Regions from separate parts of the Paenibacillus sp. G34 genome, predicted to be linked through region 2. Evidence: predicted binding sites of a transcription regulator. Region 2 holds the regulator's gene; the other holds the start of a gene.
The links. The regulator Rex, encoded in region 2, represses fermentation and respiration genes when NADH is low (regulators of the CRP and FNR family bind a similar motif). The targets are predictions, from matches to a motif close to TTGTGAAATATTTCACAA.

Region 1 (15,772 bases), 590 kb from region 2:
TTGGCAGATCGATTTGACCGCCGTACGATGATGATCATTGGTGACCTTGGTTCTGCAGCCGGATTGGTTTTTATACTTTCCATTATGCTCACCGGGGATATCCAGCTATGGCATATCTATGTGGGTGTGGCGTTCAGTTCTGTATTCTCGGCCTTGCAAAGTCCGGCATACAAAGCATCAGCAACAGACCTGTTGGATAAAGATCAGTTCGCCAAAGGCAGCGGGCTTGTACAACTCGCGGAATCCTCCAAATTTTTATTTTCACCCATTATCGCAGGGATTTTGCTGAGTGTCACAACGATTGAAGTCATTATGATTATTAATATTGCGACGTTCCTGATTGCTATTCTAGCCGTACTGGTTATTCGCAAGAGCATGAAGGTGGAGCGAGAAGACAAAGAAGACCACAACTGGCTGACTGACATTAAGGAAGGCTGGAGAGAGGTCGTAACGAATAAAGGAGTGCTACTGCTCGTCATTATTATTTCCTTGGTTACCTTCTATCTCGGGTTTCTGGAGACGCTTATCGGGCCGATGCTACTTTCGTTTACCGATGCCAAAACTCTGGGAACGTTTCAGTCCGTTAGTGCGATCGGTATGCTGATTAGCAGCTTGTGCATCGGTATTTTCACCATGACGAAGAAATATGCAAGTGTGCTGGTTGCAGGTTTAGTAATGTGCGGTCTGGCTTTCTCGTTGCTGGGTGTTTCGACGAATATTTACTTTATTATCTTTGCAGGATTTCTGTTCCTTTCCTCACTGCCGTTTGTTAATATGAGCGCAGATGTATTGGTTCGTAACAATATTGCCAATGAAAAGCAGGGCAGAGTGTGGGGGATTATCGGTATCCTGTCCCAGCTAGGCTTCATTATCGCATACAGTTTGGCTGGATTTTTGGCGGACCATGTGTTTAATCCACTTATGATGGATGGGGGAGCGCTGGCCTCATCCGTGGGTCAAATTATCGGAACTGGGCCGGGCAGAGGCATCGCTTTGCTGTTTATCATTGCAGGCCTATTCGTTATCCTGATTGCGATTGTCACGTCGCGCCTGAAAATGATCAAATCACTGGAGCAAAGCAGTGATATCGCTTCACCTCCCGATGTGGGCGGACTTGCGCATGATTAATGTATTTTTCGTGTTGTAGGAAGCAAGATAGCCCTTGTCTGATCCGTGTATACCGTTCTTGACCTTAAACGGCGTACAGGTGGTTCAGACGAGGGCTTTTTTTTATATAAAAGCTACAATCCGGTCTAACCTTTCACTGCACCGGAAGTCAAACCTCCTACAATGTACTTTTGTCCGATGAGGAATACGATCAGAACTGGCAGCGAGGTGAGTATGATATCGGCGCTGACTAGATTCCATTTGGCGCTAAATTGTCCGAAAAAATTGTAAACCGCCAGCGTCATTGGCCACATCTCTACGGTGTTAAGCATATAGAGCGGCGCAGTGAACTCATTCCAGACACTCAGAAAATTCAGAACAAATACGGTAACCAGCACCGAGGTTAACAAAGGTACTATGATTCGAAGAAACAGCTTGATTCCATTGCAACCATCCATAATTGCAGCTTCATCCAGCTCTTTCGGAATGTTGCCCACAAACGCATACGTGATGAACAGGGAGATGGGAATGCCCATCGCGGTATAGAGCAGAATCATGCCTGCGTGGGAGTTGATCATCCCGAGTGATTTCATCACTTCCATGAGCGGAATATAGTTTAGTGGCAGTGTGATGCCCAGAATCAGAAAAAAGTATAAAAACTTGCTCAGTTTCGAATGATTGCGGGATAACGTGAACGCAGAGAACGCCACGACAAACACCAACAGCAGAGATGACACGCCCGAGTGCAGCAGACTGTTGAAAAAGGAACCTCCCAAGTGTCCTTGCTCATAGACGATTTTATAATTTTCAAACATAAATTTCTCGGGAAGCGTAAGCCTCAGTACTTTGGCCTCGGCGTCTGACTTGAATGAATTCAACAAGATAACAGAAAATGGAATCAGGACAACCAGACTTAATAGCCAGGCGAGTACATTTAACGTCAGAGAGATAATCTTTTTTCGAAACCGCATATCAGTATTCCACCTTTCGATTCATCAAACGAATGATGAAGAAAGAGATGATCGCCATGATGACAAAGAGAATGGTGGATAGCGCGCTCCCGAGCCCCCAGTACCCTTTGGCAAAAGATGAATAAACGGCCGTATTGATCACATCCGTAGCATTGCCCGGGCCCCCGTTTGTCAGAACGTATACCGCATCAAAGACACGCAGGCCATACGTAATATTTAGCACGGTGGCAATGGTGATGGTAGGCAGCAGCATCGGTATGGTAATACGGAACAGCTTTTGAATAAAGCCCGCACCATCGATGGATGCAGCTTCATAATAATCCCGTGGAATGGCGAGCAATCCCGCGATAAAAAGCACCATGATATACCCCATGCCTTTCCACGTATCGACAGCCATAATCGATGGCATCGCCCAAGTGAGAGAGCCCAGCCAGTTCTGGGCGAGTGCATCCAAACCGATGGAACGCAGTGTAACATTAACGAACCCGTTGTTCGGATCAAGCAGGCTTTTGAACACCAGACCTACAATCAGGAAGGAGAGGACTTGGGGCGAAAAGATAATCATCCGATGCCAATTGGCAGCTTTTACACCGCTGACCAGCAGCAGGGCAAGGAACAAGCCCAGAACGGTTTTGACGATGGAGGTAACCACCGTAAACAGCACTGTATTTTTAATGAAAAGCAGATAGGTCGGATCACCTGCCAGAATCGTGCGGAAATGTTCCAAACCAATAAAGTTTTTCTCCGAACTGTAGCTGTTCCAATCGGTGAAAGAATAATAGATACCCAGCAGGGCAGGAGCAACGATGAACAACAGATATAGTAAAATCGCTCCGGATGAGAAATACCAAGGGTAGATTTTGTTCGTATTCATAACCCGTAACACCAATCCTTCCTGCCAAACGGGAAGAAGCACCCCAGCGTTTGACCGATGGAGTAACTCCATTCCAGTTATGCATTTGTTTCCGAGATAACCTCCGGCTGTTACTGCCACTTCTCATCTTTCAGCACTTTGGCTTGTTCGGCGCGGCGTTTATCAATATTTTGCAGAATCTGATCAGGGGTCATCGCTCCCGCAAACATGCCTGACAAGTCTTTACCGATATCCATCCACTGTGGATCGATATATTTTACGGCAGCCTGCATGACGGTGCCCTTCTCATGATTTTTCTCATAATCAATGTAGTCCTGTGTCAGCTTCGGTTCGATCTCGGGCCAGCAGATCGTCAGATTTCCTTCGCCTCCATCAAACACCTGTTGCAGATGATCATGCTCGGTAATCCAGCGGAAAAACTTCAACACTTCTTCGGGATGTTTGCTGTTTTTGTTGCCAAACATGGCCGCTGAACCGCCGGGGTTCACACCAATCGTCTGATTGTCTCCCCATGGCATCACGAAGAATCCCATATTATCTTTCATCGCCGGATAGGCTTCAGAGACTTCCTTTTCCGTGCCCGGGGCCCGCAGCAGCATTGCAGCTTTTTCCTGTCCAAATGCTTCAATTCCTGCTTCTACTGTATTGGATAAAAAGTCTTTGCCGAAATAGCCAAGATCAGCAAATTCTTTCAATTGCTCGATAACGGTCTTCAATTGGGTCAAGTCTGCGACCTTCATCTCATTATTGTTCAGCTTTTCATAGGTTCCTGCGCCCTTCTGCTCATAGTTCGGCCCGGTCTCGAACAACGGTAGCACCTGATACCAGCCGCTCGCTGGAGCTTGATAGAATGGAATGATATCTTTATCTTTGATTTTCTGGCTAATTGCTTTGAATTCAGCATAGGTCGTAGGAGGCTCAATACCTAGGTCAGCAAAGATACGTTTGTTATAGTACACATACCAGATTTTCGTAGGGGCAAAAGAAACCCCGTATACCTTGTCATTATGACTGACGGTAGGCAAAATCTCTTCTGACATTCGTCCCGTAAACTCCTCATTGGTCAGATCAATTGCATTTTCTTCTGGTCTGACATTGGCTGGCATGCTCAGCGGGTCTACATCTACATTGAAAATATCAGGAGCCTCACCGGAAGCCAGTTTTACCTTGATCAGATCACGCCACTGCGCATCAGGAACCACCTGAAAATCAATTTTGACCCCGGTTTCCTGCTCGTATTCCTTCGCCATCGTCTGCATAATCCCCGTTCGTGGAATACCGGATTGGCTTGTGCCGAAGGTCAGTGTGACCTTGCCTGTGCCTTCCGCGTTTTTGTTCGAGTTGCAGCCAGCAAGCAGCAGGACAGAGAGAAGCAGCATACTTGTCATTGAAAAAAGAAATCGTTTTCTCATTTTGAACCTCCCTAAAATTCAATCATTTATGCACTTGCCGAAACGCTTTATGTAAGCGTATTCTTATGTGGATAACTTTACTTTGAATAACGAGTAGGCTCAATAGACAAAAGCGTTCTTCGAGGTGGACATTTTCGAAGTCATCGAAGATACGCAGATGTTGATAATGAAGACGGGGGTATGGAATTGCGGTATCGATTCAGAACATTACAACAGAGTTTGTTTGCGTATTATTCAGCGGTATTTATTACGTTTTCCCTTATTGTGGCTGGCCTGTTATATGTGTATCTCACCAGTGATATTCGTCATCGAAGTGAAGAGCAGCAAAAACAATTGGGGTTGTCCATTGTTAGTCATCTGGATCAGGAAGTTGTGAAAATGAACAATTTCTCCATGAATATCGTATATTCCAATCTGGTCAAGGAGCATTTCAGTCATTACTTGGCCCCGGCAGAGGGGGGTGAACGAACGATGACAAGTGACCCCTCGCTGTATAAGGACACGACTACACTAATTGATGTCATTATGGCGATTATTAGCAGCTCCAATACGGCCAAACAGGCTAACATTTACGATGTGAATGGAAAGATGCTGGGGGCGGGAGTATTCAACGGACAGCTTCCGGTAGATCTGAAGCAGCGCCCCTGGTATAAGGAAACCTGGGAACGGAGCGGCTGGCGTGTCATTCGTCTGTTACAAGGTGGTGCATTGCCCATGCCCACCGGGGAAGGGAGAACGGATCAACCCTATATCTCGCTTACACGGGTCTACAAGGACGGTAATTATGTCAGTCAGGGTGTCGTTGAAATTTTGCAGCTTGCCGAAGATCTATTCCAGTATTTGCACGAGCTGCAAGTAGGTAATAAGGAGCTTCGAGTCTATGTGCTGGATGAGCAGGATACCTTGTTGTACCCGCTTCCTTCAGCCACGTTAGCTGCTGATTCCTCTTCAGCTTCAGCTGATTATTCGGAAGAAATGAAGCTGATTCAACATCGTACATCCCCGCCTGAAACGATGCAGGAAGTCACCCATTCGCCTACGGGGTCAAGGCAGATGATGACGTATATGACATCCCAGGAAACCGGATGGACTGTTGTTGTCATGCAGTCCAAGCAGTCCCTTTTTTCCAATTTGAACCGGATGGCATGGATCTTTGCAGGTGCTACGCTAGCTACCCTGTTGATTATTTTGTTGTTTTCGTATCTGATCTCGAAAAGGGTTACCCTGCCGCTTCATCGGTTGCAGCGCATTATTCAGAAAACAGGTGAAAACGACCTGATGTCAGGTCAGGAGGCTGGTCAGTTGTTATTCAAGCTGGACCATCCTGCGTCCATCCGGGAGCTGGCAGAGCTGAATGATACCTTCATCCGGTTGAATCAGCAGCTTGTGCAGTCTTTTCAAGACCAGATGGCCATCAAAACCCGGGAGACAGAGGCGAGGTTGCTGGCATTGCAGTCACAGATGAATCCGCATTTTCTATACAACAACATTACCAATATAAGTATCATGGCGGAGGAGGGAATGAATAAACAGATCGTGGTGTTCTGCGATCATATTGCTTCCATGCTTCGTTATATTTCTACTTCTGGCATAAACGGCGTCCCGCTATCTCACGAACTTGAGTATTGTGAACGATATCTTGAATGTATGAAAGTTCGCTTTGAGGATGATTTACACTACGAGTTCTCGATCCCTGATGAGATGAAAGATATCCGGGTTCCGATGCTGATCATTCAGCCTTTGCTCGAAAATGCGATGAAATACGGTTTGAGTGATACGCTGCCATGGAAACTGCATATCACGGGTGAATTGCATATCGATCAGAAGACCTGGCAGATTCACGTTGAAGATAATGGCCCCGGCATGGAGCCTGAAACGCTTGCACAACTTGTGCATTATATCGATGAATCTCAGGAATGGGATCAAATGCCTCACCTTGAGATTAACGGGATGGGACTCAAAAATATCTGGGCTCGATTGAAGTTATGGTATGGTCCGGCAGCCAGGATGTGTATCGAAAACAAATCTACCGGCGGTGTCAGCATTCGTATAAGAGGTTCCATTCGAAAGGAGTAGGGTCGAACGTATGAATATGACGGTGAAATACAGAACCATAATTGTAGAGGATGAGGCGTTGATTCGTCGTAATGTTTCACGCAAGTTCAAAGAGCTGAATACACGGTTTGAAGTCATCGGGGAGGCGAGGAATGGTCAGGAGGCGTTGCAACTTATAGAACAGAATGTACCTGATCTGGTCATCACCGACATTCAGATGCCCGTGATGAACGGGCTTGAGCTGGCGAAATATCTTTATTTTGCTTACCCGCATGTTAAAATTGTCATCCTTAGCGGGTATCATGAGTTCGAATATGCACGGCAGGCGATCCAGTATAAAGTCGAAGATTATTTACTTAAACCGTTGTCGGAAGAACAGCTTCGTGCGCTACTGGATGCGATGGAGCTGAAGCTGGGAAGCGCTGTGGATTCATTGTCTCATGTAAGTATCGTGTTGGACGATCAGGTAAAGGCGGAAGATATTGCAGTGTCGGTCAAACTCTATCTCAAACAAAACTACATGCATGAGATTACATTGCAGGATATGGCAGCACAGATGCATTTTAGCGTAGATTATCTAGGGAAATGCTTTAAAAAGGTAACAGGGGAGACACCATTGAAATACCTGACGGGTCTGAGACTAAACGAGGCCAAACGTCTGCTTGCAGCGTATGAGCATATGGATAACAAAACCATTGGCGGAGCGGTAGGGTATGCGGATTCCCATTATTTTAGCAGGATTTTCAAAAACAAAACGGGTCTGTATCCGAGCGAATATCGGCAGCAGTGGCAGGTACAAAAAAAAGCTCTGTCCATGGATCAAGGCAATCCGGATGGGCTGAGCTGATTATTGCTGCAACGCTTCTTCGGTTATTTTGCGGATATCAAACGGGGAACGGTTACCTTCTTCAATGATATCAGGCAGAATGTGATTGAGGAAATAACGAACACAGTGGAGGTCGATATTTTTAATCTTGATCAATGCGTAGCGGTACATGACAATGAATTCTTTTTCCGTATTGCCGCGTTGCAACTCTGCAAATGCTTCATACACTTGGTCCATTTTATCAGCTACCTCAAGGATAAGCCCTTCCACGGAGTTGTCTTTGCCTTCGCGCAGTTGTCTGCGGAAAATATCTTGAAACTCAGGTGGGATATTCTCATGAATAAAATGGGATACCATGCCTTCTTCCACCTGTTGCAACATGGATCGAAGCTCCAGCGAGTAGTGTTTGACCGGTGTTTTGATATCACCAATGAAGATTTCGCCATAATCGTGGCTACTGGTAATTTCGTATAACTTTTTCCAATCAATGCTCACGCCTTGCTGTTCCTCGATGTCGGCAAGTGTCTTGGCATACTGTACGACTTTCCAGGAGTGGGCAGAAACACAATGTTCTTCGAATTTGAATTTGCCAGGAGTTCGAATGATACGTTCGAGGTCGTTCAGCGATCGAAAGTACGTATGGATTCCCATAGATGTGATCATCCTTTGCTAGTTTGGGTGGTCGATACACCGACTATACTGCTGTTATGTTAACCGGAGATTAAAGATGTATGCACCCTTTGTAAATTTGTAAAAGGAAGATCAAAAAGCCACGGGGGCTGAATCAGGTTCAGCATACCGTGGCTGTGAGATAAAGAACGATTGCCAGTAAAATTTCTTCATTTTAGTATCTATGTCTAATAGAAACGTAGGAACAATCATAACATTAAGCTTTTTTGCGTACCGGTGAAGTGTACCAATAGGCCATGCCGACAAACAGGGCGCCGCCGATGATGTTACCAAGTGTAACTGGAATCATGTTATGGAACCATCCAGCGAGAGAAATCGTATCCGGGTGGTTAGGCAACAGCCAAGCCAGGGACAGGAGTGTCATATTGGCTACACTGTGCTCATATCCGCTTGCGATAAAGGCGTACAGACACCACCAGATGAGAACCAGCTTGGCAATATCTTCTTTGGAGCGGGCAGACATCCAGATGGCCAGACATACGAGCCAGTTACAGAGAATGCCGCGGAAGAAGAGTTCAGTTACTGGAGCAGCCATCTTTTTGGCAGATACGACGAACAGCAGATGCTCCGGGGTAGCTGTTTTGAACAGGCCGCTTCCGACAATCAGCAGGCTGAGCAGGACGGCACCGATCAGATTGCCCAGAAAGACAAGTCCCCAGTTTTTCAGCGTATCATTTACGGTGGTCCGCCCGGCAAGTGTACTCATCGTGAAAAACATATTATTACCTGTGAACAGTTCCGATCCAGCAAAGATTACCAGCGTCAGGGCGAGTCCGAAGGACATGCCCATCAGCATCGTTTGCAGTGGTGAATGTGCCGCGAGCAACGGAGCCCCGATACTGAAGATCAGGATAATGCCAAGTCCCACATATGCACCTGCCATTAAGGCAGCGACCATGTAACGTGGCAAACTTGAATTCATCTGATCTCTCTTTTTGACGGCTGCTTCAATAATTCCTTCAACACTTGGTGTATACATCATGTTTTCCCCCATTAGTCAACATCAATCCGAATCCCCAATGTTACAGTAGAGCAGAGGTTATACAGCAATCCAGACCCGGTCGTTCTCCACTTTAACCGGATACATCTGCACTTGACCGTTGTCTGGTGCTTGCACCTGACCTGTTGTCAAATCAATTTTCCAGTCGTACAGCGGATCATAGAGATAGTGTCCAGAGACAATGCCTTCCGCCAGCGGCCCACCCTTAGGGTGGGGGTTATGGTTGTCAGCAGCAAAGATGGTGCCATCCGAAGCACGGAATACCGCAAGCTGAAGATCTTCGATCTCGACAACTCTGCCAATGCGTGGCAGAAATTCATCTATAGCTCCAGCCGGGAAATACGTGCCTGTTTGTTTGGTTGTCATCGTAAACCACTCCTTTTATATCCATTTATTTCTCTACTTGAATCCAACAACATATGATTTTGTTTATGGGCGAGCCGTAACTTCGATGCTATGGAACATTTTGCTTTGACCTTCTTCATCACGAATCGCTTTTTGCCATGGTTCTACCACTTGTGCAAGGGCAAACTCGATCCGTTCCATCAACGCTTTACGTTCCTCAACGTTATCCACAACAACCGAGCGGATGTGCTCTAGCCCCATGCGTTCTACCCATTCCGAAGTACGCTCCAGATAGTTACCTGTCTCGCGGTAATACTGCATGATAGCTCCGCACAATTCAATCAGTTCATCATCGGTTTTCACTTTGCACAGTGAGTCAGCGAGTCTTGCTTTGATCCCGCCGTTACCACCGATGAAGATTTCCCAGCCGCCATCATTACCGACGATTCCGATATCCTTCGTGCATGCTTCCGCACAGTTCCGAGGACAACCGTTTACAGCATATTTGAATTTGGCTGGCAGATCCAGTCGTTCGAATTTACGTTCGATTCTCTCACCCATGGCCATCGAATCCTGTGTGCCGAAGCGGCAGAATTGGGAGCCAACACATGTTTTAACCGTACGAAGCGATTTCGCGTAAGCGTAACCCGAAGGCATATCCAGCTCAGCCCATACTTTAGTCAAATCTTCTTTTTTGACACCGATGAGATCAAGACGCTGACCGCCTGTTACTTTAACCGCTTTGATATCGTATTTGACCGAAACGTCGGCGATCTTTTTCAGATCGGCTGGTGTCGTTACACCGCCATACATCCGAGGTACAACGGTGTAAGTTCCGTCTTTTTGAATGTTGGCATTCATACGTTCGTTAACAAAACGGGATTCTTTTTCATCCTCATGTGTGTCTGGATAGATCATGCCCAGATAGTAGTTGATGGCCGGACGGCATTTCGAGCAACCCTCAGGCTGGCTCCAGCCAAGTACGTTCATCACTTCTTTGCTTGTTTGCAAGCCTTTTTCCCGGATTTCAGCAACAATCTCATCCCGTCCGAGGGATGTGCAGCTGCAGATTCCCTGTTTGCCCCCGGCAGTGAAGCCATCTCCAAGCACATATTGCAAAATCTGTTCGACCACCGGTTTACATCCTCCGCAAGAGCGGGTTGCACCGGTGCAGGCTTTAATTTCATCAATTGTGGTAAGACCCTGATTGGTAATGACATCCACGATCGCACCTTTGGTTACGCCGTTACATCCACAGACGATTTCGTCTTCCGGCATTGTCTCAACAGAAGTTGTTTTTTTGTGACCGCCGCAGCCTGTACCCATAAGAGAACTATACAATTCATCTGTCATTTCCGTTTGGTTTTTGATCAGTTTCTGCAGTTCGGCAGAATCGGTAATGTCTCCGAAGAGAACGGCACCTACCATTTTGTTGTCGCGAAGCAGAATTTTTTTGTACGTTCGTTTCCAGTCGTCTTTTTGCGAAATCACGGTATGTTCCGGGCTGTCAATGAATTCACCAGTAGAGAAGACGTCTACACCCGAAATTTTTAATTTGGTGGATACAACCGAGCCTTCATACGGTGCTGTTTCGACCCCGCAAATATGTTTCGCAAGAATCATTCCTTGCTCAAACAGTGGCGCTACAAGTCCGTAACATACACCGCGATGTTCGTTACATTCCCCAACAGAGTAAACGTCTTTCAATGAAGTCTGCATGTAGTCATCCACGATGATGCCTCGGTTGACTTCGATACCACTTTCGCGGGCCACGGCTGTATTCGGTTTAATACCAACTGCCATGACTACAAAATCAACATTCAGCACAGAATCGTCGGCAAAACGAATGCCTTCAACCCGTTCACCACCCAGCAGTTCGGAAGTTTGGGCTCCCATTTTGAACTTGATTCCCTGACGTTCCAGTTCAGCTTTCAACATGGCCGAAGCCTGAGGGTCCAGCTGGCGTTCCATCAGATCATCCATCAGATGCACAACAGTAACGTCCATACCCAGTTGCACAAGTCCTTTGGCTGCTTCCAGACCTAGCAGTCCGCCCCCGATGACAGCTGCTTTTTTATATTCTTTTGCAGCTTCCAGCATGATATTGCAATCGGCGATATCACGGAAACCAACGACACCCTGCTTGTCATGTCCGGGTACAGGGAGGATGAAAGAACTTGACCCCGTTGCAATGATAATTTTGTCATACGGAGCACGGTGTCCATCTTCGGTTACTACTTCACGAGTCTCGGCATCAATGCGGGCAACCGTGGTTCCTGTGTGAAGCGTAATGCCGTAGTCCTCGTACCAGTGGAGATCATTAAGGACAATGTCATCCAGCGTTTTGCTACCTTCCAGTACGTAGGACAACATAATACGATTGTAGTTAGGATAAGGTTCTGTACCAAAAACCGTAATATCAAAGCGTGAAGTTAGTTTTAGAATTTGTTCCACCGTGCTGATTCCGGCCATACCATTACCGATCACGACTAATTTTTCTTTATTTCCGTTCATGTGTGTAGCCCTCCCTTGGATAAACCTGTACATTTACCAACATTTTTAATGGCTTATATTTGAATTATACATCGACTAACTCAATTGTAATGTGATTTATTTCACTAATTACGATAGATCATTCATATTAAAATAAGTGTGATGACCGTCACGAATGTAAAAATATTTTTCAGAAATAAGAAATACGAACTATTGTTCTTATATTACTTTTCGAGGTATGATCAGATTGGGGTCGGTTGCGTTCCCTATATTCTCGAAAGGACGTTTTTGCATCATGATGGGAAGATCCCACCTGATTATCAGTACAGGCGTTTCACTTTCAGTATTACAGCTGATGGGATTGCAGGTTACAGCTCCGGCAGTAACGGTAGCCCTGATTGGCTCATTGCTGCCTGATATTGATGAGCCTAATTCATTGCTGGTTTCTAAAGCCCTGCCGAGCAGTCTGATTCGGTTGCTGCAGACTATTCTTTTGCCTGCGGCTGTATTTGTGTATTTTTACGTACCCGCGAAACCGTGGAATTTGCTACTCGCCATATTGATTGGGCTTGTGTCGTTCCTGCCATCGCGCTCGCTGCGTAAAGTATTGATGTTTGCCATTGGACTGGGCTTGGTCTTTTATGGTCATGCTTTTGCTCCGTGGAATCTGATTGCAGGCAGCCTGCTTATGCTGTGCACGACACTTACACACAGGGGCTTAACCCATACCTTGTATGGAACAGCTGTTTGGACGGGGTTACTGTACAGTACAACGCAGCAGCAAGGCCCAGAAATTTGGGTAGCTGGAGGCTCCGCTTATGCTCTACATTTGATTGCTGATTCGTTGACCAATCGGGGGATACGGCCTTTGCCGCCGTTAAAGCTGCGCATCCGGGCAAACCTGATGAGTACGGGAACCAAGCATGGGGCAGTTGTAGAAAATGTCTGCGTAATTCTAACACTGATTTTGGCATGGTTTGCATTCTCGCCTTTATTTCTGTAGTGTAGGTAAATTTCCCGGGTTACGAATAAACGCCAGTCCAAGCCTTGGAACTGGCGTTTTTCATGATCTGATTGCTGTGGTATGTTTCTGATTTTATCATTACAAAGGTAAAGCCTTAGCCTTGTGATGGTGAATCTGTCAACGCGTCAATATCAGACGAGCCAAATACAAACAAAACGACCAAGATGACTACAATTAACAGCTCGGCAAATCCATTTCCGTCAAAGTCAGACATCATTCGAACCTCATTTCTTTGGCGTTAGGAGTTCATTCTTTGCTGGAAAGCACGTATGACGTCGTTAAGTGTCATATCGCCACCAATCTCATCCAGAAATTGCACCAGTTTGTCTTGATTGGACGGTGTAACTTTTTGCAGTGTTTTATATTGACCAACCAGTTCTACAACAAGAGTAGCTTCGCGAAACAAAGTCACCGCATCCACTCTTAATTTTCCGCTAACTAGAAGTGCTGCCACGATTAGCTCAAGATTTCTTCCTTTTATATTGCCACCCAAAAGGGAGTTTGCAGCATTTTGTTTTTTGGAACCTTTATTTGATTTTCCAGTCCTCCTCATTGCCATATAAAGGTCCCCCGCTGGTTGATGTGTTTAATATCTTATGTACTCCACTCCCGACATGTTCGAACAATTAATCTGTTTATATGTAATAGAAAAAGAGATACCCCGAAGAAAGATTCGATAAGGTATCTCTGTGTTTAAGCTCACAAAATTTTGTTCTATTCCTGGATCAAGCGTTATTGATAATGGTTTCCATCGTTGTGCGATCGAGACCCTTCACCAGTTTTACGATCAGCTCTTTGGCTGCATCATAATCATCCGTATGAATAATGGAAGAAGAGGTGTGAATATATCGGCCACAGATGCCAATGACGGTGGAAGGTACACCAATACCGCTCAAGTGAACCTGACCGGCATCAGTACCGCCTGGCGAGATGAAATATTGCATTTTAATCTGATTGGAGGAAGCTGTGTCCTGAACATATTCAACGATACCACGATGAGTGAACATGCCAGGGTCAAGTATGCGGAGTAATGCACCCTGACCGATATGACCAAAGGATTGCTTGTCACCTGTCATGTCGTTGGCTGCACTACAGTCCAGTGCAAAGAAAATGTCAGGTTGAATGAGATTCGCAGCTGTACGTGCACCGCGCAGACCCAATTCCTCTTGAACCGTTGCACCTGAATAAAGTATATTAGGCAACTTTACCTTATGGAGTTCTTCCATCAGTTCAAGGGCTAGTCCAACACCGTAACGGTTATCCCAAGCTTTTGCCATGATTTTCTTAGGATTGGCCATCGGTGTGAATTCACAGAGCGGTACGATTTGCATCCCCGGTTGAATACCCCACGATTCTGCCTCTGCCCGGTCATCTGCACCAATATCTAGATACATCGAATTCAGATCTACCGGTTTGTTGCGTTGGGATTCATCCAGCAGGTGAGTAGGTGTAGACCCGACAACGCCTGTAATCCGGCGCTCAGGTGTAATGATCTGAAGACGCTGTGATAGTACAGCCTGACTCCACCATCCACCCAGTGGACGAAATTTAACCATACCTGCTTCTGTAATACCTGAGGTCATAAAACCTACTTCATCAAAATGTCCGGCAACCATAACTTTAGGCCCAGATTCTTCTCCGCGCAGTACACCAAAAAGACTCCCCAGACGATCCTGTACAAATTCATCGGTATAGGCGGACATTTGCTCTTTCATCCAGCCGCGCAGCTCGCGTTCAAAACCGGAGGCGGAAGGGAATTCCGTTAACGTGCGGAACATGTCCAACGTTTTTTCGTTCATGTGTCAACAACTCCTCTGTTGATATGTAGATCAGCTCATAGTAGAACGGCTACTAGGCTGATGTCCTTTTTTCGTGCAAAGGACTTATTAACCACTGGTCACATTATAGTATGAACCTTGTACAAGTGATTGTCCATGTTTATGTTACGTTTTTAAGGCATGTTTTTTGTGGTTTTATTCAGGATTTTCCGTCTTTTCATCCGCTTTTGTCTCAGTCCTGTAACGGTCTGCTCGAATAAGATTATAAATGGGAGCCATATTCTTACGTAATCAGGCTGTCCGGTTAATGACGTTCAAGCTTAGGAAGGAGCCGAGATACAAGATGATGCCTCCTGAAGAAGGTAATGAGAAGGTGTTGTTCATTGTACTTTTTATTTTGCTCGTCATCATTCTTCTTTATTTATAGACTAAACAGGTTTTGAACCAATGAAGCGGCGCGATCTATATAACTTCCCCATCTCTTTCTCTTTGGAAACATATGCTGTCTCTCGCCGGATACATAACCTTCCCGATAATAACAAACAATGAATAGAAGTGCTCCACAATCGCCATTCAGCTATAACTGCAAACCATTCACATAAAGGAGGTCCTGTGCTTGCCAGAACAATCTGCAACTGGAAAGAAGAAAACTTCATCGCTGTCGATGGATGAGAAGGAATATAAAAAAGTCGCCAAAAAACATGAACCTTCACGTCCAATTTTCAAAAATTGTATCAAAGCTTTTCTGGTGGGGGGAACTGTCTGTTTGATTGGACAAGCGATCCAGGAAGCGTTTATGGCTGGGTTGGACATGACATCTAAGGAGGCTGCAAGTCCTACTGTCGCGGTCATGATCCTGATCTCCGTGATTCTGACCTGTCTTGGTGTGTACGACAAAATTGCGCAGTGGGCGGGAGCGGGTACAGGTGTCCCAGTCACAGGATTTGCGAATTCCATGTGCTCGGCTGCCTTGGAGCATCGTGCCGAAGGACTGGTGCTCGGTGTTGGAGCAAACATGTTCAAGCTTGCCGGCTCCGTCATTGTGTTTGGAGTCGTTGCAGCGTTTATTATAGGGATCGTGTATGCCTTTCTGGGATTCGGAGGTGGGCATCTATGAAACGGCTGGGCCGCCAGACATGGGAGTATGATCATCAGCCGCGAATTATAGGGAGAGCTACCGTTGTAGGGCCAGATGAA
Region 2 (15,772 bases):
CTTTACAGTTAGATTACTTAGAATTCAATACGATTCGGTGGGTATCACGTGCAATAACCAATTCTTCATTCGTAGGCACTACAAGAACATCTACTTTTGAATTCTCTGTTGTGATACGGCGCGGTTCACCCGAACGAATTGCATTCAATGCATCGTCGAGTTCAACACCAAGGTAAGTCAGTTGCTCACACACTTTTTGGCGAAGAACAACGGAGTTTTCCCCGACACCTGCAGTAAACACAATCACGTCTACACCGTTCATTGCCGCAGCATACGAACCAATGTATTTACGCAAGCGGTATTCGTACATTTCAAAAGCAAGCGTTGAGTTCGGCTCACCTTTCTCCATGCCTTCTGTAATTTCACGCATATCACTGCTGATTCCGGAAATCGCCAGAAGTCCACTGTGTTTGTTCAACATGGAGCTAACTTCGCTTACGCTAAGTTCTTCCTTGTTCATAACATAAGGTACAATCGCTGGATCAAGGTCACCACTGCGTGTTCCCATCATCAAACCTTCAAGCGGAGTCATACCCATCGATGTATCCACAGATACGCCGCCTTTAACAGCAGTCACACTACCACCGTTACCTACGTGACAAGTGATAATTTTCAAATCTTCTAGTGGACGGCCAAGATACTCGGCTGCCGCTTTGCTTACATAATCATGCGATGTTCCGTGTGCACCGTAACGACGTACTTTATATTTTTTGTAAAGTACGCGAGGAATAGCATACAGATACGCGTGCTCAGGCATCGTTTGGTGGAATGCTGTATCAAATACCATAACTTGAGGCACACCTGGCATATTCGCCTCAGCCGCACGAATACCCATCATTGCAGCTGGGTTATGCAGTGGAGCAAGGTCAAACAAACGACGGATTTCGGTTTTTGCAGCGTCGTCTACCAGTGAGGATTCTTTAAACGCTTCACCGCCGTGTACTACACGGTGACCTACGGCCTGGATTTCGCTAACGGAAGCAACTACACCGTGTTCTTTATCTGTCAAAAGATCAATGACTTTACGGATTGCAGTTGTATGTTCCAAAATTTCACTAACTTCCGTAACTTCTTCACGCCCAGTCGGCTTATGCGTCAGAATGGAAGAATCCATTCCGATCCGCTCTACCAATCCTTTTGCAAGCACAGACTCATCTTCCATATTATACAATTGATATTTGAGCGAGGAACTCCCCGCATTAATTACGAGTATATTCACAGCCGGTCACCATCCTTGTCGTACTTGAAGAATCCTTCTCCTGCTTTCACGCCCAGATGACCTGCACGCACCATTTTCTTCAGGACAATCGAAGGACGATATTTCAGTTCTCCGAATTCACGGAACATTCTTTCAAGAGCTGCTTCAACGGAATCAAGTCCGAAACGGTCAGCCATTTCGAGTGGTCCATGCTGGAAGTTATAACCGATACGCATTGCATCATCGATGTCTTCAGCAGAAGCTACACCTTCTTGCAGAACGTGCAGCGCTTCGTTGATCAGCAGGCAGATCAGACGGGAAGTTACAAACCCAGGGGATTCATAAATCATAACGCCTTTTTTATCTACAACTTCTTCAACAAAACGGCGAGTTTCTTCAAATGTAGTATCCGACGTTTTCAGTCCACGAATAATCTCTACAAGATCAACCCGGGATACCGGGTGAATAAAGTGCATACCAATAACACGCTCTGGGTACTTGGTCGAGCTTGCAAGCTCGGTCAAACTCAGCGTGGACGTATTACTTGCCAAAATCACATTGCTTGGACATACTTGATCCAATTGATTAAAGACTGCTTTTTTAGCTTCCAGATCTTCCGAGATCGTTTCAATAACCATATCGCAAGAGCCCAGTTCAGCCAAGTGTGCTACTTTCGTAATGCGGGAGAGAATCAATTTCTTCTCCGCTTTGGTAATCGCCCATTTCTCAAGCTGTTTATCCAAATTTGTTTCAATCATGTCATATGCATGATCAAGCTTCTTCGTCGTGTGTTCCACCAGAAGCACATCAAGTCCTTTGGCTGCGAGCATCTGGGAAATTCCTTGCCCCATCGTACCGCCGCCGACAACTCCTATTTTTTTGAAAAACATGGTTCTGCTCCATCCTTTCGGTTCTCTATTTCTCTATTGTACCCTGTTCGCCGAAAATTACAAATTTCGACCCAACAACTAATAATATCTTAGCACGACTGAAATGTAAAAAAAAATAACCAGCATAAAGAAATTATGCTGGTAAACGTGCACTGTCACGAAATTGACAACGAAATTGTTCTCCTGACAAAACTTCCTCCCGCATCAGAATATCGAGAGAATTGTCGAAAATTGACCGTTGCTCTTCAAGCCGGCGTTTCGTCTGCTCCATCAGTTCCTGGAGAATGACTTTATTTTCACGCATTAGCTCTTCGGTAGTTACCATATCCATATTCACAATTCCAAGTGACGTCAAACCCGATGCCATCATCGTCTGTACCACATTCGTCGCCTGTTCAAAGTCATTGCGCGAACCAGTGGAACGCCCGCCGTAGTACATCTCTTCCGCTGCTGCACCACCCAGTGCAATCATGATTTGCTCCTCTAGGAAACGTTTCGTATATAGAAACTGCTCCTGCTGCGGGTTATGACGCACATAACCTAGAGCCTGTCCACGTGGACTAAGTGCTACCTGACTTACACTTCCAGGGCGCACAAGCTCTGCCATAATGGCATGTCCCAGTTCATGAATGGCTACTCTTTTCTTTTCCTCGACACTTGACTCACGATCGGTTTTCTCACCCATCATCACTTTATCAATCGCAAGAGATAAATGACGCTGTTCGATGGTAAGCAAACCCTCACGCATCGCATAGATCGCTGCTTCATTCATGACACTTTCGAGCTGTGCACCTGAGAATCCGTAAGACTCTTCCGCCGTTTTTTCCAGATTCACTTCCTGTGTCAGCGGTTTGTTGACGGCATGCAACTCCAGAATGTGTTTTCTGCCCTTTTTGTCAGGTAAATCCACCTGAATATGACGGTCAAAACGCCCTGGGCGAGTTAACGCACTATCCAGCATCTCTTTGCGGTTAGTAGCCGCAATCAGCAATATTCTAGGCGTATCGGAAGTATAGATTCCGTCCATTTCGGTCAGCAACTGATTTAAGGTCTGATCATACTCGCGCTGCTGGCCCCCTTCACGTTTACCGCCGATCACATCAATCTCATCGATAAAAATGATAGCATTCTCCTTGTTTTCCTTCGCAGCCCGTGTTCGGGCATCCTTAAACAAGTCTCGAATTCTGCTGGCACCTACACCTACATACATTTCGACAAACTCACTGCCTGATGCAGCGACGAAAACCGAATCCGTGTAGTGAGCCGCTGCTTTAGCCATCAATGTTTTCCCTGTTCCCGGAGGGCCCGTCAGCAAAATGCCTTTCATTGGTCTTATCCCGAACTTTTGGATTTCTTCATGACGGATTAGAAAGTCAAGCGCCTCTCTTAACTCTTGCTTGGCACTATCCTGACCACCAATTTCTTCAAATGTTAATTTGGAAGGTCCTTTTTTCTTCCGTTTACGCTCTTGTCCAGCTCCTACCGTAATTCCGCCGCGCATCTGCATCATGAATAACAAACCACCAACCAGCAATGCAGCAATCAAAATCGGAACCATATTCACACCGATAAAAGCAAGAAAAATGATTACAACTGGAACAAATCCTATGGCTGCTTCTTTTGTCCATTTAGGCATTAGGCCACACTCCTATCTGACCGGGTACACGCGGCAGTATAATGAACTTGCTGGCTTCTCCGTCTCGCAGACTCACATAAACATTGTTGTCATCCATCGCTGTATTAACTTTGATTCCCCCCGTTGCCATCTTCGACAACGTCGGTGTAATTTCGGCATATTGTTTGTTCTCCATCGCTTGAGCTACCGTAAACATGGCATCCCCCCACCAGTTTTCCAGTGCTTCATTGGAGTGGTCCACGACGTCTAGTTTTAACGCACGCGAGCCGATCAGGTTCTGGCCTTCTCTATGAATATATTGAACCAATCTACCCAAATCTACATTTGGCTTCAAATCAAGTTTCATTTGCACATCATTACGGTTAATAGTTAACTGAACACTGTTCACACCTTCGTACTGAGTCACCATCTTTTCAATCGGACTTTGTACTGCTACTTGACGATATAAGAACCAACCTCCAAATAACAGGACGGCAGAAACAACGGCAGTAAGAACAATAGGCAATACTTTCAGCTTCAAATGAATTACCCCTCCCAAAAATGAGCCTATCCTCGTTCTACAGGCTTATATATTTAGCTGTACATGTTTGTCTGCAACGTTAATTGCAGATTTATTTGCGTTTGTCATTAATTTCAGTACATAAATGAGTATATCATATCGTATATACAATATCGAAGGTGAAAATATGAATAAATTATTAATTTTAACTATTTAAATCTCATCCGATGATTGGAATGCGAAAAAACCGGTTCAGTCGGTATCCCGTCTGCCGGTTTTTTGCTTATTGTTATGAGAAACGAATTTGAATTGAAGTTCTTTTGATCAGACCAGAGTACTGACGAGGTTAGCTATTCGGTAACGTATATACCAAATCTACTTGCTCTCCATTGCTAAACCGATAAAAACGATAATAATTATGCGTATCATCGTTATAGTACACTTGCCATACGTAAATATTATTCACGACACCTGGCATGATCCGTTTGATCTCACCACCCGGCACGTCAGAGCTGAATCGGTTACGAATCTGCGTTTCCGACATACCGTTCTGCAGTAACTCACTGTGTACTCCTGCAGTGCCTTCTACAGGCTGATTGTTATTATCAAACTTGACCCAGACCATGATATCTTGATTATCTTTGTTTTTGGCTGTCATCGTCCAGTAGATGTTGTCAGCATCACTCTTTTCGCCCCACACGTACTTTCGCAGCTCATCGGGTGATGTAACTCCCAACTGGCTTTGGGCCGCTTGAATCGCCAATGCCTCTTCCTGACGCTGATCCTGCGTGACGTAGATGTAATATTGCTGAAGTCCAAACAGGATCAGAACGAGAATGAGCAGCGATATCCAAATCCACTTCTTTTTTTTCTTCAAGAGTTGAACTTCCTTTCCCTAAAAACTGCGGATTTCAGGTGCTTCTTAACGAGCAAGCAGTTGATCAAAAGCCAACTGGGATTCCCGCAAAATGCGCTCTTCATCCAATGTCAAACATTCACCATGCTTGACGACCTGTTTTCCGTCTACCCATACATGTTCCACATCTTTAGCTGAAGCGGAATAAACGGAATGGGAGATTAAGTCCGTATGCGGATAAAAATGAGCTTGTTCAATGTTCAGTGCGATAAAATCGGCCTTTTTGCCAACTTGCAGAGCTCCAGTATCTTTCAAGAAGATGGACTTCGCACCGTAACCTGTTCCCAGAAGCAATGCTTCACCAGCAGGCACGGCGGTTGGGTCACCCGATACTCCTTTATGAATTAAAGCTGCCAGTCTCATTTCCTCAAACATATCCAGATTGTTATTGCTTGCCGGTCCGTCTGTTCCCAGAGACACGGTAACACCTGCTTTTAACAGAGCAGGGACACGGGCAACACCCGATGCAAGCTTCAAATTACTTCCTGGATTATGAGAGACAGCTACATCATGACGTGCCAAGATCTCGATCTCTTCGTCGTTCAGATGCACAGCATGAGCTACGAGTGAAGGACGTGAGAAGAAGCCATGCTTCTCCAAATGCGCCACAGGACGCAGGCCGTAATCGGTCACATTCTGCTCCACTTCACGTAATGTCTCAGACATGTGGGTATGAAGTGGCAGGTTTAAATCATGTGCAACCTGTACAAGCTTCTCTATGTAATCTGGAGGGCATGTATACGGTGCATGCGGGGAGATCACGGTTGTGATGCGTCCATTAGCCTGTCCATTCCATTCACGCGCAAATGCAGCGGACTCTTCGAGTTTCCGCATCTGCTCTTCTTCGGAGCAAAGTCCAATTACGCCACGAGCCAGTGCAGCTCTAGCCCCTGACTGTTCAACCACTTTAGCCACCTGATCCATGTGATCATACATGTCCAGGAAAGCCGTTGTTCCGCCTTTTAACATCTCAAGTACCGAAAGGGATGCTCCCCAATACACGTCCTCTGACGTCATTTTCGCTTCCATTGGCCACATTTTTTCTTGCAACCACACTTGTAGTGCCAGATCATCACCATGCCCACGAAGAAGAGACATCGCCGCATGACCATGCGTATTGATCAGACCCGGCAGGAAGAGTAGTCCTTTTCCATCGACTTTGGACAAGTTTTCGTCTCCATCCGGCAGCGTCTCACCAATATGCACAATCTTGTCATTTTCAATGACCATATACCCTTGAACTACAGTCCAGTTCGCGCCTTCATTAACTGCGAATTTACCATTGTGGATTACCCATTTATTCATTGTTGTCATTCTGCTCTTCTTCCTTCCCATTTTCCAAATAATAAGCCAAGCTAAGCAAATCCGTTGTAAAATCAGCATGATGAATGCGAACATGTGGAGGCGTTTTTAGAATCGTTGGTGCAAAATTCAAGATCGCCTCAATTCCCGATTCAATCAGTTGGTCGGCAACGTTCTGAGCTTCTATATCCGGTACGGTAATAATGCCGATACGGATGTTATCTTTCTGTACCGCTTCCGTAAGCTCTTCCATCGGTTGCACCGTCAGGCTGTTGATTTTGCTGCCAATCTTCGGCCCAAAGGCATCAAAAATAGCTACAATTTTCATATTGTCCTTCAGATATGCATTGTAATTGGACAGTGCGTGTCCGAGATTACCGGCTCCGACCAGAGCCACATTAATTTGCTGGTCGATTTTTAAAATGTGACGAATCTTCTCAATCAGGTAAGAGACGTCGTAACCGATTCCTTTGCGACCAAAATCTCCGAAATAAGCCAAATCTTTGCGGATCTGAGCCGGGTTTAGATCCAATCGCTGGCCGAGCTCCTGCGAGGAAACCGTTGTCACCTCACGCTGAACCAACTCGTTCAAATAACGCAAATATACAGGCAAACGCCTTACTACCGCTTCTGATATTTTATCCGATTTCATTCTTGCTCCCCCTTACCATTGCCACGATAAAATGTAATAAATATTGAAAAGATGAGCATTCTGTATACATGCAAAATCCATGCATATTCCTCATACAGAATGCCCGTATTATTGGGATTATAAGTTCAAATATGCGTTGCCCTTTCGAAGTCTTCCTCGAGTTTAACGCCATGTAGATGTGCAATGCAATATTATAGCCTACAATTCATTAATTTTGCTTCTCAGCTGCACGATCAAGCCATTCAGCGATGCGTGGAACCATCTGTTCCGTGAGCATATGCTCCATTTTGGGTCCCGGCAGTGAATACAGGAAGTACTTGCCGTAGTAAGCCTCAATCACTCTTGTATCATATACAATGACGATACCGCGATCCTTCCCCGTACGAACAAGTCGGCCAAATCCTTGCTTGAACCGGATGACAGCCTGAGGCACAGATAGCTTCATAAATGGATTTTTCTTCTGCTCTTGCAACAATTCACTCTTCGCTTCAAGGAGAGGATGGTTGGGAGGCTGGAACGGCAGTCTTACGATGGCAAGACAGGTCAGCGCTTCTCCCGGAATATCCACACCTTCCCAGAAACTGCTCGTCCCCAGCAGAACGGCAGCTTTGGCATCCTGGAATCGACGGGTCAGCTTGGAGCGATTGCCGCTGTCCACACCCTGGCCGAGTAGCGAGATATCATTACCGGACAAAGCCTCTTTCAGGGGTTCATACACTTGACGCAGCATTTTATAGGAGGTAAACAGCACCATCATGCGCCCTTGTGTTGCAATGGCGGTCTCTGCAAGAGAATGCACCAGCATCTGTACAAAATGTGCATCTCCTACACTGCCTTTCAGACTTGGAAAATCACGCGGTATCACTAACAATGCCTGTTCCCGATAATTGAACGGAGAAGGAAGCATTGAAGTCAGAAGCCGGTTATTGTCGGAAGCTTCCTGTAAGCCAAGCTGCTCAATCATGAACTGGAATGACTTATCGACCGATAGCGTAGCCGAAGTAAGTACAACGCTTTTCTTTTTATCAAAAAACATCTCTTTCAGTTGTGCACTTACATCTACCGGAACAGCATACAGCTGAAGTGACTTGCTGCGGAATTGACCGCTCGCCTCCATCCAGTACACCGTCTTGGCATCATCCATACGCATGAAGAACCTTAAATTCTCCTTCATCGTCGTCAGATCTTTCAAGAGTCCAGTGATGTCCGTGATCAGACTGTCGGACTGATAATCATCCTGATCCTCTTTCACTTCGAGCAGCAACTTGTCCCCTTTACGAACCAAATCACCCAAAGTCACAAAAATCTGGTTCTCCAAATCCTGCAACTCCTGCCACTTCGCGGGCTTTTGAGATGCTTTAAGGCGTAGCGAGAACTGTCCGGTCTCCCCTGGAGAAGCATCAGTCCGTTCAGGCAAAAGACCAAACAGAGCATCGCTCAGACGATCCCACATTTCCTTCACTTCCACGGCGAGAGGAAACATCTGATCCACCATTGAACCCCACTGTACACCGTTCTCGTGCCCTGACAATTGAGAGCGAAGCATCGGAAGCTGACCATTACGACTATCTTTAAACAAGCGTGTCAGTGTGTGTACGAGAGTAAAGTACTTCATATGAAGACCCAAATGTTTACCCGCAACATCCTCCAGATGATGAGCCTCATCAATAACCAAACTTTCATATGCCGGCAATAGCTGATGGGCAGCCTTCACATCGGTAAACAGCTTGGAGTGGTTGGTAATGACGATGTCAGATAGCCCTGCCTCATGTTTAGCTCGATGATAGAAGCACTTGCGGAACCACGGACAAGATCTGCCCAGACAGGACTCAGACTCGCTCTGTACCGTTTCCCAGAAGTCTCCTCCGCGTGCGCTAAGGTTCAGTTCTTCATCATCACCTGTTTCCGTTTGTGTCAGCCATACGATCATCTGTGCTGCCGTGAAGTAGTCCTCTTTCGGCGTAGCAAATTCACGTTTGTTGATTTTGTGTTCGAATTTACGGAGACAGAGATAGTGCCCTCTCCCCTTGAACACGGAAGCTTTGAACGGAAAAGGAACCACCTGCGTCAGCATCGGAATATCCCGTTCACGCAATTGTTCCTGCAAGTTAATGGTGTGAGTGCTTACCATCACCTTCTGTTCTTGTTTTACACTTTCATAAATAGCAGGTAACAAGTATCCCAGAGATTTCCCTGTTCCCGTTCCGGCCTCCAGCAAAAGATGTTTCTCCTCATCCAGCGCCTGCCGCACGCTGCCAAACATCTGTGTTTGTGCTTCACGCTCTTCATAATGATCGAGCGTTTCTTTGAGATTGGTTCGCACTTGATCCATGAACTGATCAAAGCTCACACCGTCCAGCGGGTTCGCTTCTCTCTCATCACGGGGTGCTCCAATTTCTGTCCAATCGCTGACATTCAGTGCGAGCTGGCGGTAATACGTATGGCCATCAAGGTCTTGAATCGGTTCAGCTTCCTTCTCCGCACGTAGCCCGTCAAAAAACCAGCCCAAATCACTGTCCTCTGGTGCAAACAGATCGCTAAGACGCTGAATTGTAATTAGCGGTAGGTCTCTCAGTTCATCCAGACATTTAAGTAACACATGAGCTGTTGCCAGTGCATCACTGTCTGCCTGATGGGGACGATCGTGCTCAAATCCGAATTCAGACGAAACATAACCGAGCTGGTATGAACCCAGCGACGGAAACGTAATTTTCAAGAAGTCAATGGTATCCAGAATGCGGCCTGTAAACGGTAAATACCCGCAACGGTCGAGCGCATTCTGCAAAAAATGAAAATCAAATGCAACGTTATGGCCCACCAAAACCACATCGTCAAGTAGTGGTACCATCTCCATCATCATCTCTTCAAGAGACGGAGCATCTGCGACATCTTCTTCTGTAATTCCAGTCAATCCCGTAATAAATGGCGGAATCGGCACACCCGGATTTACATAAGAACTATATATTTGAGTTATGCTGTAATCATGGTCTATGATGGCAAGTCCGGCCTGAATAATCTCACCGTCGGACTGCGTGCCGGTTGTTTCGAAATCCAAAACGGCAAATTTCATTGCAATATACGATCCCTTCCATTCCAGTCTATGTTACAGCATAGCAAAAAAAAGGGCATTTGAAAATTAACTGACAAAAAAGCGGTGTTTCCGCCGCTATGCCAAAGGAGGAAACACCGTTCTTTTGTTGCCAAATGTGCTTTTCAATTCAGGGCAATTTGGACATGTCTTGAAACAGACTGAAGTGCATGTGCAGATTTTCAGACACACCCTAGCTGGTTTGCATATTGCAATTTACCTTTGTTCAACCTGCAAGCTTCCATATTGTACAGAGGTTCGGTCAACGTCGGGTCAAACTGAAGGGCCTGTGCAAACAAGGAACATGCTGCTTCCGGATTGGAAAGCTTCGCTTGAATACAGCCCAGTGCGTTACATACAAGGCCTTTGAGTCTTGCTGATCCCTTAAGCAGCATAATCTGCTGTAAATGCGTTTCAGACTCGTATATCTGCTCCAGACTTAAGTGAGCGAGTGCCAAATAAAAGCGGGCTAAAGCACTATCCGGGTAGTCGTGTACCACCCGTGAGAATTGATCAATGGCTTGTGCATACATCTGAAGTTTGAAGTATCCTTGCCCGCGGCTAAAATATTCCAGATGAAGTTCAGGCAGAGCTGTTACCGCTTCTTGCTCCGGTTCAAGGGAACCCGGTTTTTCGAATTCCCGTTCCCGGATCTGACTCATCTTTTCTTCAAACATCAGCCATTCATCCAACATCCCGTCACTCATACGTTTGAGCAAACTCCATTTCTGTTGCAGCTCCTGTTTGTTCAGACCTTCAGCGGAAGGATAGCTCTTGATTATTTCATCTAACATGTCGTTCATTTCGGCGAAAACATGCTGGAACATCGATGCATCCCCACCCTTGGAAAATGGATTAGTGCAGTGACCTGTACTCATTTTTTGCTGGATGGGCCGATTTCATTCGTGCTCCCAGTCGATTACAAAATCGTGGCGTGAACTTCCTTTTTCATCATCTGAACCGGTTTGTTCTGACCATCCACGAACACTACCGTTGGTTGATGTGTATTTGCTTCTTCCTGAGACATCATGGCGTAGGAAATGATAATTACCGTATCTCCAGGTTGTACAAGGCGAGCCGCTGCACCGTTCAAACAGATAACCCCGCTGCCACGTGGACCTGGGATTACATAGGTTTCGAGCCGAGCACCATTGTTATTGTTCACAATTTGCACTTTTTCATTTTCCATCAGATCTGAGGTTTCCATCAGATCTTCGTCAATGGTAATGCTACCCACATAGTTTAAGTTAGCTTCCGTAACAGTAGCACGGTGGATTTTGGATTTCATTAATGTTCTAAACATGGGACAGCACCTCCATTTTCTGAATACGTATATTATCAATCAGTCTTGTTTTCCCAAACTTCACAGCCAGTGCAATCAGCAGATCATCATATGCCTTCAATTCGTCTTCGTCTGCAAGTGGCTCCAGACTTGGAAAAGCCTGAATCTCTGCATAATCAATAATCGCATGTGCTGAGTTGCCAATATGTTCGCGCAACAAGCGTCGAATATCATCCGCTGTTAAGGCTGTCCCTGCTTCGGCTGCTTCTTGTGCCGCGCGCAGTGCCTGAGACAAAACTAGGGCCTCCTGACGCAGTTCTGGACTCAAATAGACGTTACGTGAGCTGAGCGCCAAACCGTCCTGCTCCCGAACAATGGGACAAGGCACAATGTCAACTGGCATATTCAGATCATTTACCATTTGCTCGATCACTGCCACCTGCTGCGCATCTTTCATGCCAAAAAAGGCTTTTTGTGGCTGCACCATATTAAACAGCTTGGAAACCACGGTAGTTACCCCGTTAAAGTGCCCTGGCCGAGATGCCCCACATAAGCGATCGGTAATCCCGGATACCGTAATCGTGGTTTGCGTCGGCTGGGGATACATCTCCTCCACGGAGGGAATAAATACGATATCCACTCCTTCAGCACGAGCCGTTTCGACATCCCGTTTCTCATCCCGCGGGTAACTCTCAAAGTCTTCATTTGGGCCAAACTGAATCGGATTAACAAAGATACTTAGGACAACAATATGACTCTGCTGTCTCGCTACCCGCATTAAGCTGGCATGGCCTTGATGCAGGTATCCCATAGTTGGCACCAGGCCGACCACGGTATCTTCGGAATGAACGGTTTGATTTTTACGCATCAAGCTTAGTTCCTGTCTTAACTCTGCGATCGTACGTATGACTTTCATCAGCGAATTTCCACCTTTTCTTTGCGTTGTCCATACAATCCATCGAGCACACCATCCGCTGCACTGAAGACATGTTCTTCAGCCGGAAAAGAGCGATTCTTCACTTCTTTTACATATGTTTCGATACTACTGCGAATCAGACTTCCTACATCGCCATAAGTTTTAACAAAACGTTTCGGTGTGTAAGGCGAAGCATATTGAACCACATCGTGGAAAACTAACACTTGACCGTCACACCCACGCCCTGCTCCAATGCCAATGGTTGGGATCGACAATTCCTTCGAGATTGCCTCGGCCACTTCTTCCGTCACGAGTTCAAGAACGATGCCAAATGCACCTGCTGCTTCAAGGGCTTTGGCTTCATCCATCAGACGTTTGGCATCTGCAGCATCCTTGCCTTGAATTCGATAACCACCGATCTGATTTACCGATTGCGGTGTCAGTCCGATATGTCCAAGCACAGGCACACCTGCTTGCACAACAGCTTTGACCGTCTCCGCGATTTCAACGCCGCCTTCCATTTTGACCGCATGAGCATGCCCTTCCTGCATCAACCGACGTACACCCTTCAATGTTTCATCGATACTTCCGTGGTACGTCATAAAAGGCATATCTGCAACGATAAACGTATGTTCCGCACCACGCACAACGGAGCGCGTGTGATAGACCATATCATCAATCGTGACTGGTAAGGTCGAGTTGTAACCCAATACGACATTGCCCAGTGAATCTCCTACCAAAATCATGTCAATGCCTGCTTCTTCAGCGATCAGAGCAGTCGGATAGTCATACGCTGTAATCATGCTAAGCGGGATGCCATCCTGCTTATATTTTTTCATCTTCACAATGTTTAATGCTTGTTTGTTAGCCATTGGTCTTGTGCCCCTCTCATCTTTTCAATTAAACGCAACAAAAAAAACCTTTTAGTTTTCCACTAAAAAGTCCCGAAAAGTCAAAAAAGAGTCACTTGCGATCGTCCCTTCTGTCTCGGTCCTCTTCGGCTCAGAGCAGAATCCAACAACACATTAGTTCTTATTCCTTTGTTTCCTTGCTATTGCTGTCCTACTTGTCTGCGTAAAACGCATCAAGCAGAACAAAGGTTACTGCTCATCGGAGTGCAGCTCGGTCATAATAGCCCGATACCGCCTCACGAAAACAGTATACCAAAGTTCTGCTCAAAGTTCACGTCTTATGTTCGAGATGATCCAAGAAAAGTCGACAAAATGTCAGCTTTTCCAAGTTACTTCGCCAGATATGATCAGTTGGCGTACCCCTTCTAGCGTCTGCACAACCAGAGCTCCTGAAGAGTCCAGTCCTACAGCGGTTCCCTCAATGATGCCATGAGGATTCGTAACCGTAACCTTTCGATTCAGCGAGACGGACAGTGCTTCCCATAGTGACGAGATGACTCCAAATCCCTCTTTTTGATATAAGAAATACAGATGTTCCATCTCGGTCAAAATAGCAGCCGCAAGTCCGGTTCGATCAATTGTCCGTCCTGTTTCAATCTGGATCGACGTGGCGATTTGCTTCAAATCTTCTGGATAATCTTGAAGATCAAAGTTCACATCTACGCCAATGCCCGCAATGCAATATCGAACCTGATGATCCTCCACCGCAGATTCAAGTAAAATACCACATATCTTACGGTCATTAATCAACAAGTCATTCGGCCATTTAATGCCAGCCTCTGCGCCTGTGAATGTTTTAATCGCTCGACATACAGCCACACCCGTCATAAGAGTAAGCTGGGGTGTATGGTGCAACGGTAATTCAGGGCGCAACAGCACGCTCATCCATATCCCTTTTCCAGGAGGAGAGAACCACTTGCGTCCAAATCGCCCCCTGCCTCCCGTCTGTTCTTCTGCGAAGACCACCACACCTTCCCCCTCACCCTCTTCAGCCAGCTTGAGAACATCAGCCTGTGTAGATGAGGTTGAGGACAGCATGATCGCTTTGCGACCAAATGTCGCGGTCTTCAGTGCCAGTTGGAGAGCTGTCCCGTCGATACTTTCCGGCTTGGTGATCAGACGATATCCTTTACGGGAAACAGCTTCAAACTCATACCCCATATCCCGCAGTTTATTGACATGTTTCCATACCGCAGTTCGGCTGATGGACAGATGCCTGCTAATTTCCTCGCCTGATACAAATTGTCCTTCAGCATGAAGCAACATATGTAATAAGTCCTCATGCTTGGTCATTCGCAGCCACCCGTTTCACTTCAGCACATAACGCCTCATGCTGATTCTTTATATTTCCAATCGCCGTTTCCCTGAGCAGATGTTTCATAAGTTGTCCGAGCCAAGGTCCGCCTTTGCGGTTCACTGATTGCAACACCTGCTCACCAGTGATTTCGAGTTCTTTTATTTCGTGAACTGGCATGGATTGACTCCAGCTTGCAGCGTGAGACTGAACCTTCACCATCCGTTCATGTGCGTTGTTCGAACTGTCACGCCAATGTCTGGGTAATTGCTTTTGCAGCAACATCCAGTCGTTGGCGGCCTGTGCACCACAAGTTAGCACCGTAACAATCCAGCGTTCCCGCAGCTTCTGTTCATTCTCGCACTGCTCTACAAAAGCGGTCACTTGCTGCTCCACCTGAAGCACCCCTGTAATACGAACACGTTGCTCATTTGAAAAGGTCCATTGTCGCAATAACTTATCTGCTTCTTCCCTGTCATAATGACCGGCTAGCAATACACAGGACCATCGCAATAATACATGCTCTCCTGACAAATGCTGCATGCCAGCAAGCAATTCTTTATTGAATCTGGAGGAATCCACTGGAGCTTTGACATACTCTAGTGCCCGGCTCCGGAATAACAATTCCAATCCTTTGAGCGGATGAGGACCCGCCATCATTTTTACCATCTCGGTACGGACTCGTTCCATAGCAATATGCCGAAGCAGTTCGCGTTGTTCGACGAGTCCTTTCCATGTGTTGTACGCAATCTTGAAATCAAAGACGGAAGCGAACCTTACACACCGCAGCATACGCAGCGCATCCTCACCAAATCGCTCAACCGCCAGCCCCACACAGCGGACAAGCTCTTGCTTAATATCAACTTGTCCGCCAAAAGGATCAACCATAGCTCCCTTCACATCCATTGCAAGAGCATTCATGGTGAAATCCCGGCGCTCTAAATCTTCCTTGATGTCCTGAACAAACTGTACTGCTGCTGGTCTGCGATTATCCTCATACTCCGACTCGGTTCGAAAGGTCGTCACTTCAAAGTAAAAACCGCCCGAGCGAACGGTCACTGTCCCGTGCTGTAATCCTGTCGGTATACAGTCATCAAATAACGCCATAACTTGCTCTGGGGAAGCAGAGGTCGTAATGTCCATGTCATCCACAGCGCGCCCCAGCATTTCATCACGAACACAACCGCC

Region 1: nirB (nitrite reductase large subunit NirB) is a predicted target of Rex. The motif match lies at 11,884-11,901, and genes of this name have one in related genera.

Annotation. Positions count from the first base shown of each region.
Region 1 covers NZ_CM166469.1:4,463,112-4,478,883, reverse strand. The annotation lists gene AC1VYS_RS20465 (MFS transporter) at 1-1,128, shown strand, start outside; gene AC1VYS_RS20460 (carbohydrate ABC transporter permease) at 1,254-2,078, opposite strand; gene AC1VYS_RS20455 (carbohydrate ABC transporter permease) at 2,080-2,952, opposite strand; gene AC1VYS_RS20450 (ABC transporter substrate-binding protein) at 3,063-4,364, opposite strand; gene AC1VYS_RS20445 (cache domain-containing sensor histidine kinase) at 4,545-6,440, shown strand; gene AC1VYS_RS20440 (response regulator transcription factor) at 6,457-7,266, shown strand; gene AC1VYS_RS20435 (YfbR-like 5'-deoxynucleotidase) at 7,267-7,896, opposite strand; gene AC1VYS_RS20430 (formate/nitrite transporter family protein) at 8,132-8,914, opposite strand; gene nirD (nitrite reductase small subunit NirD) at 8,975-9,301, opposite strand; gene nirB (nitrite reductase large subunit NirB) at 9,365-11,794, opposite strand; gene AC1VYS_RS20415 (metal-dependent hydrolase) at 12,069-12,776, shown strand; gene AC1VYS_RS20410 (hypothetical protein) at 12,892-13,014, opposite strand; gene AC1VYS_RS20405 (hypothetical protein) at 13,036-13,356, opposite strand; gene AC1VYS_RS20400 (M42 family metallopeptidase) at 13,523-14,596, opposite strand; gene spoVAC (stage V sporulation protein AC) at 15,240-15,692, shown strand; gene spoVAD (stage V sporulation protein AD) at 15,689-15,772, shown strand, end outside.
Region 2 covers NZ_CM166469.1:3,874,952-3,890,723, forward strand. The annotation lists gene AC1VYS_RS17450 (acetate/propionate family kinase) at 14-1,219, opposite strand; gene AC1VYS_RS17455 (3-hydroxyacyl-CoA dehydrogenase family protein) at 1,216-2,088, opposite strand; gene AC1VYS_RS17460 (AAA family ATPase) at 2,222-3,724, opposite strand; gene AC1VYS_RS17465 (hypothetical protein) at 3,717-4,244, opposite strand; gene AC1VYS_RS17470 (DUF5590 domain-containing protein) at 4,570-5,100, opposite strand; gene AC1VYS_RS17475 (amidohydrolase) at 5,146-6,453, opposite strand; gene AC1VYS_RS17480 (redox-sensing transcriptional repressor Rex) at 6,437-7,093, opposite strand; gene dinG (ATP-dependent DNA helicase DinG) at 7,302-10,163, opposite strand; gene AC1VYS_RS17490 (tetratricopeptide repeat protein) at 10,364-11,059, opposite strand; gene panD (aspartate 1-decarboxylase) at 11,101-11,484, opposite strand; gene panC (pantoate--beta-alanine ligase) at 11,477-12,331, opposite strand; gene panB (3-methyl-2-oxobutanoate hydroxymethyltransferase) at 12,379-13,251, opposite strand; gene AC1VYS_RS17510 (biotin--[acetyl-CoA-carboxylase] ligase) at 13,606-14,583, opposite strand; gene AC1VYS_RS17515 (CCA tRNA nucleotidyltransferase) at 14,570-15,772, opposite strand, start outside.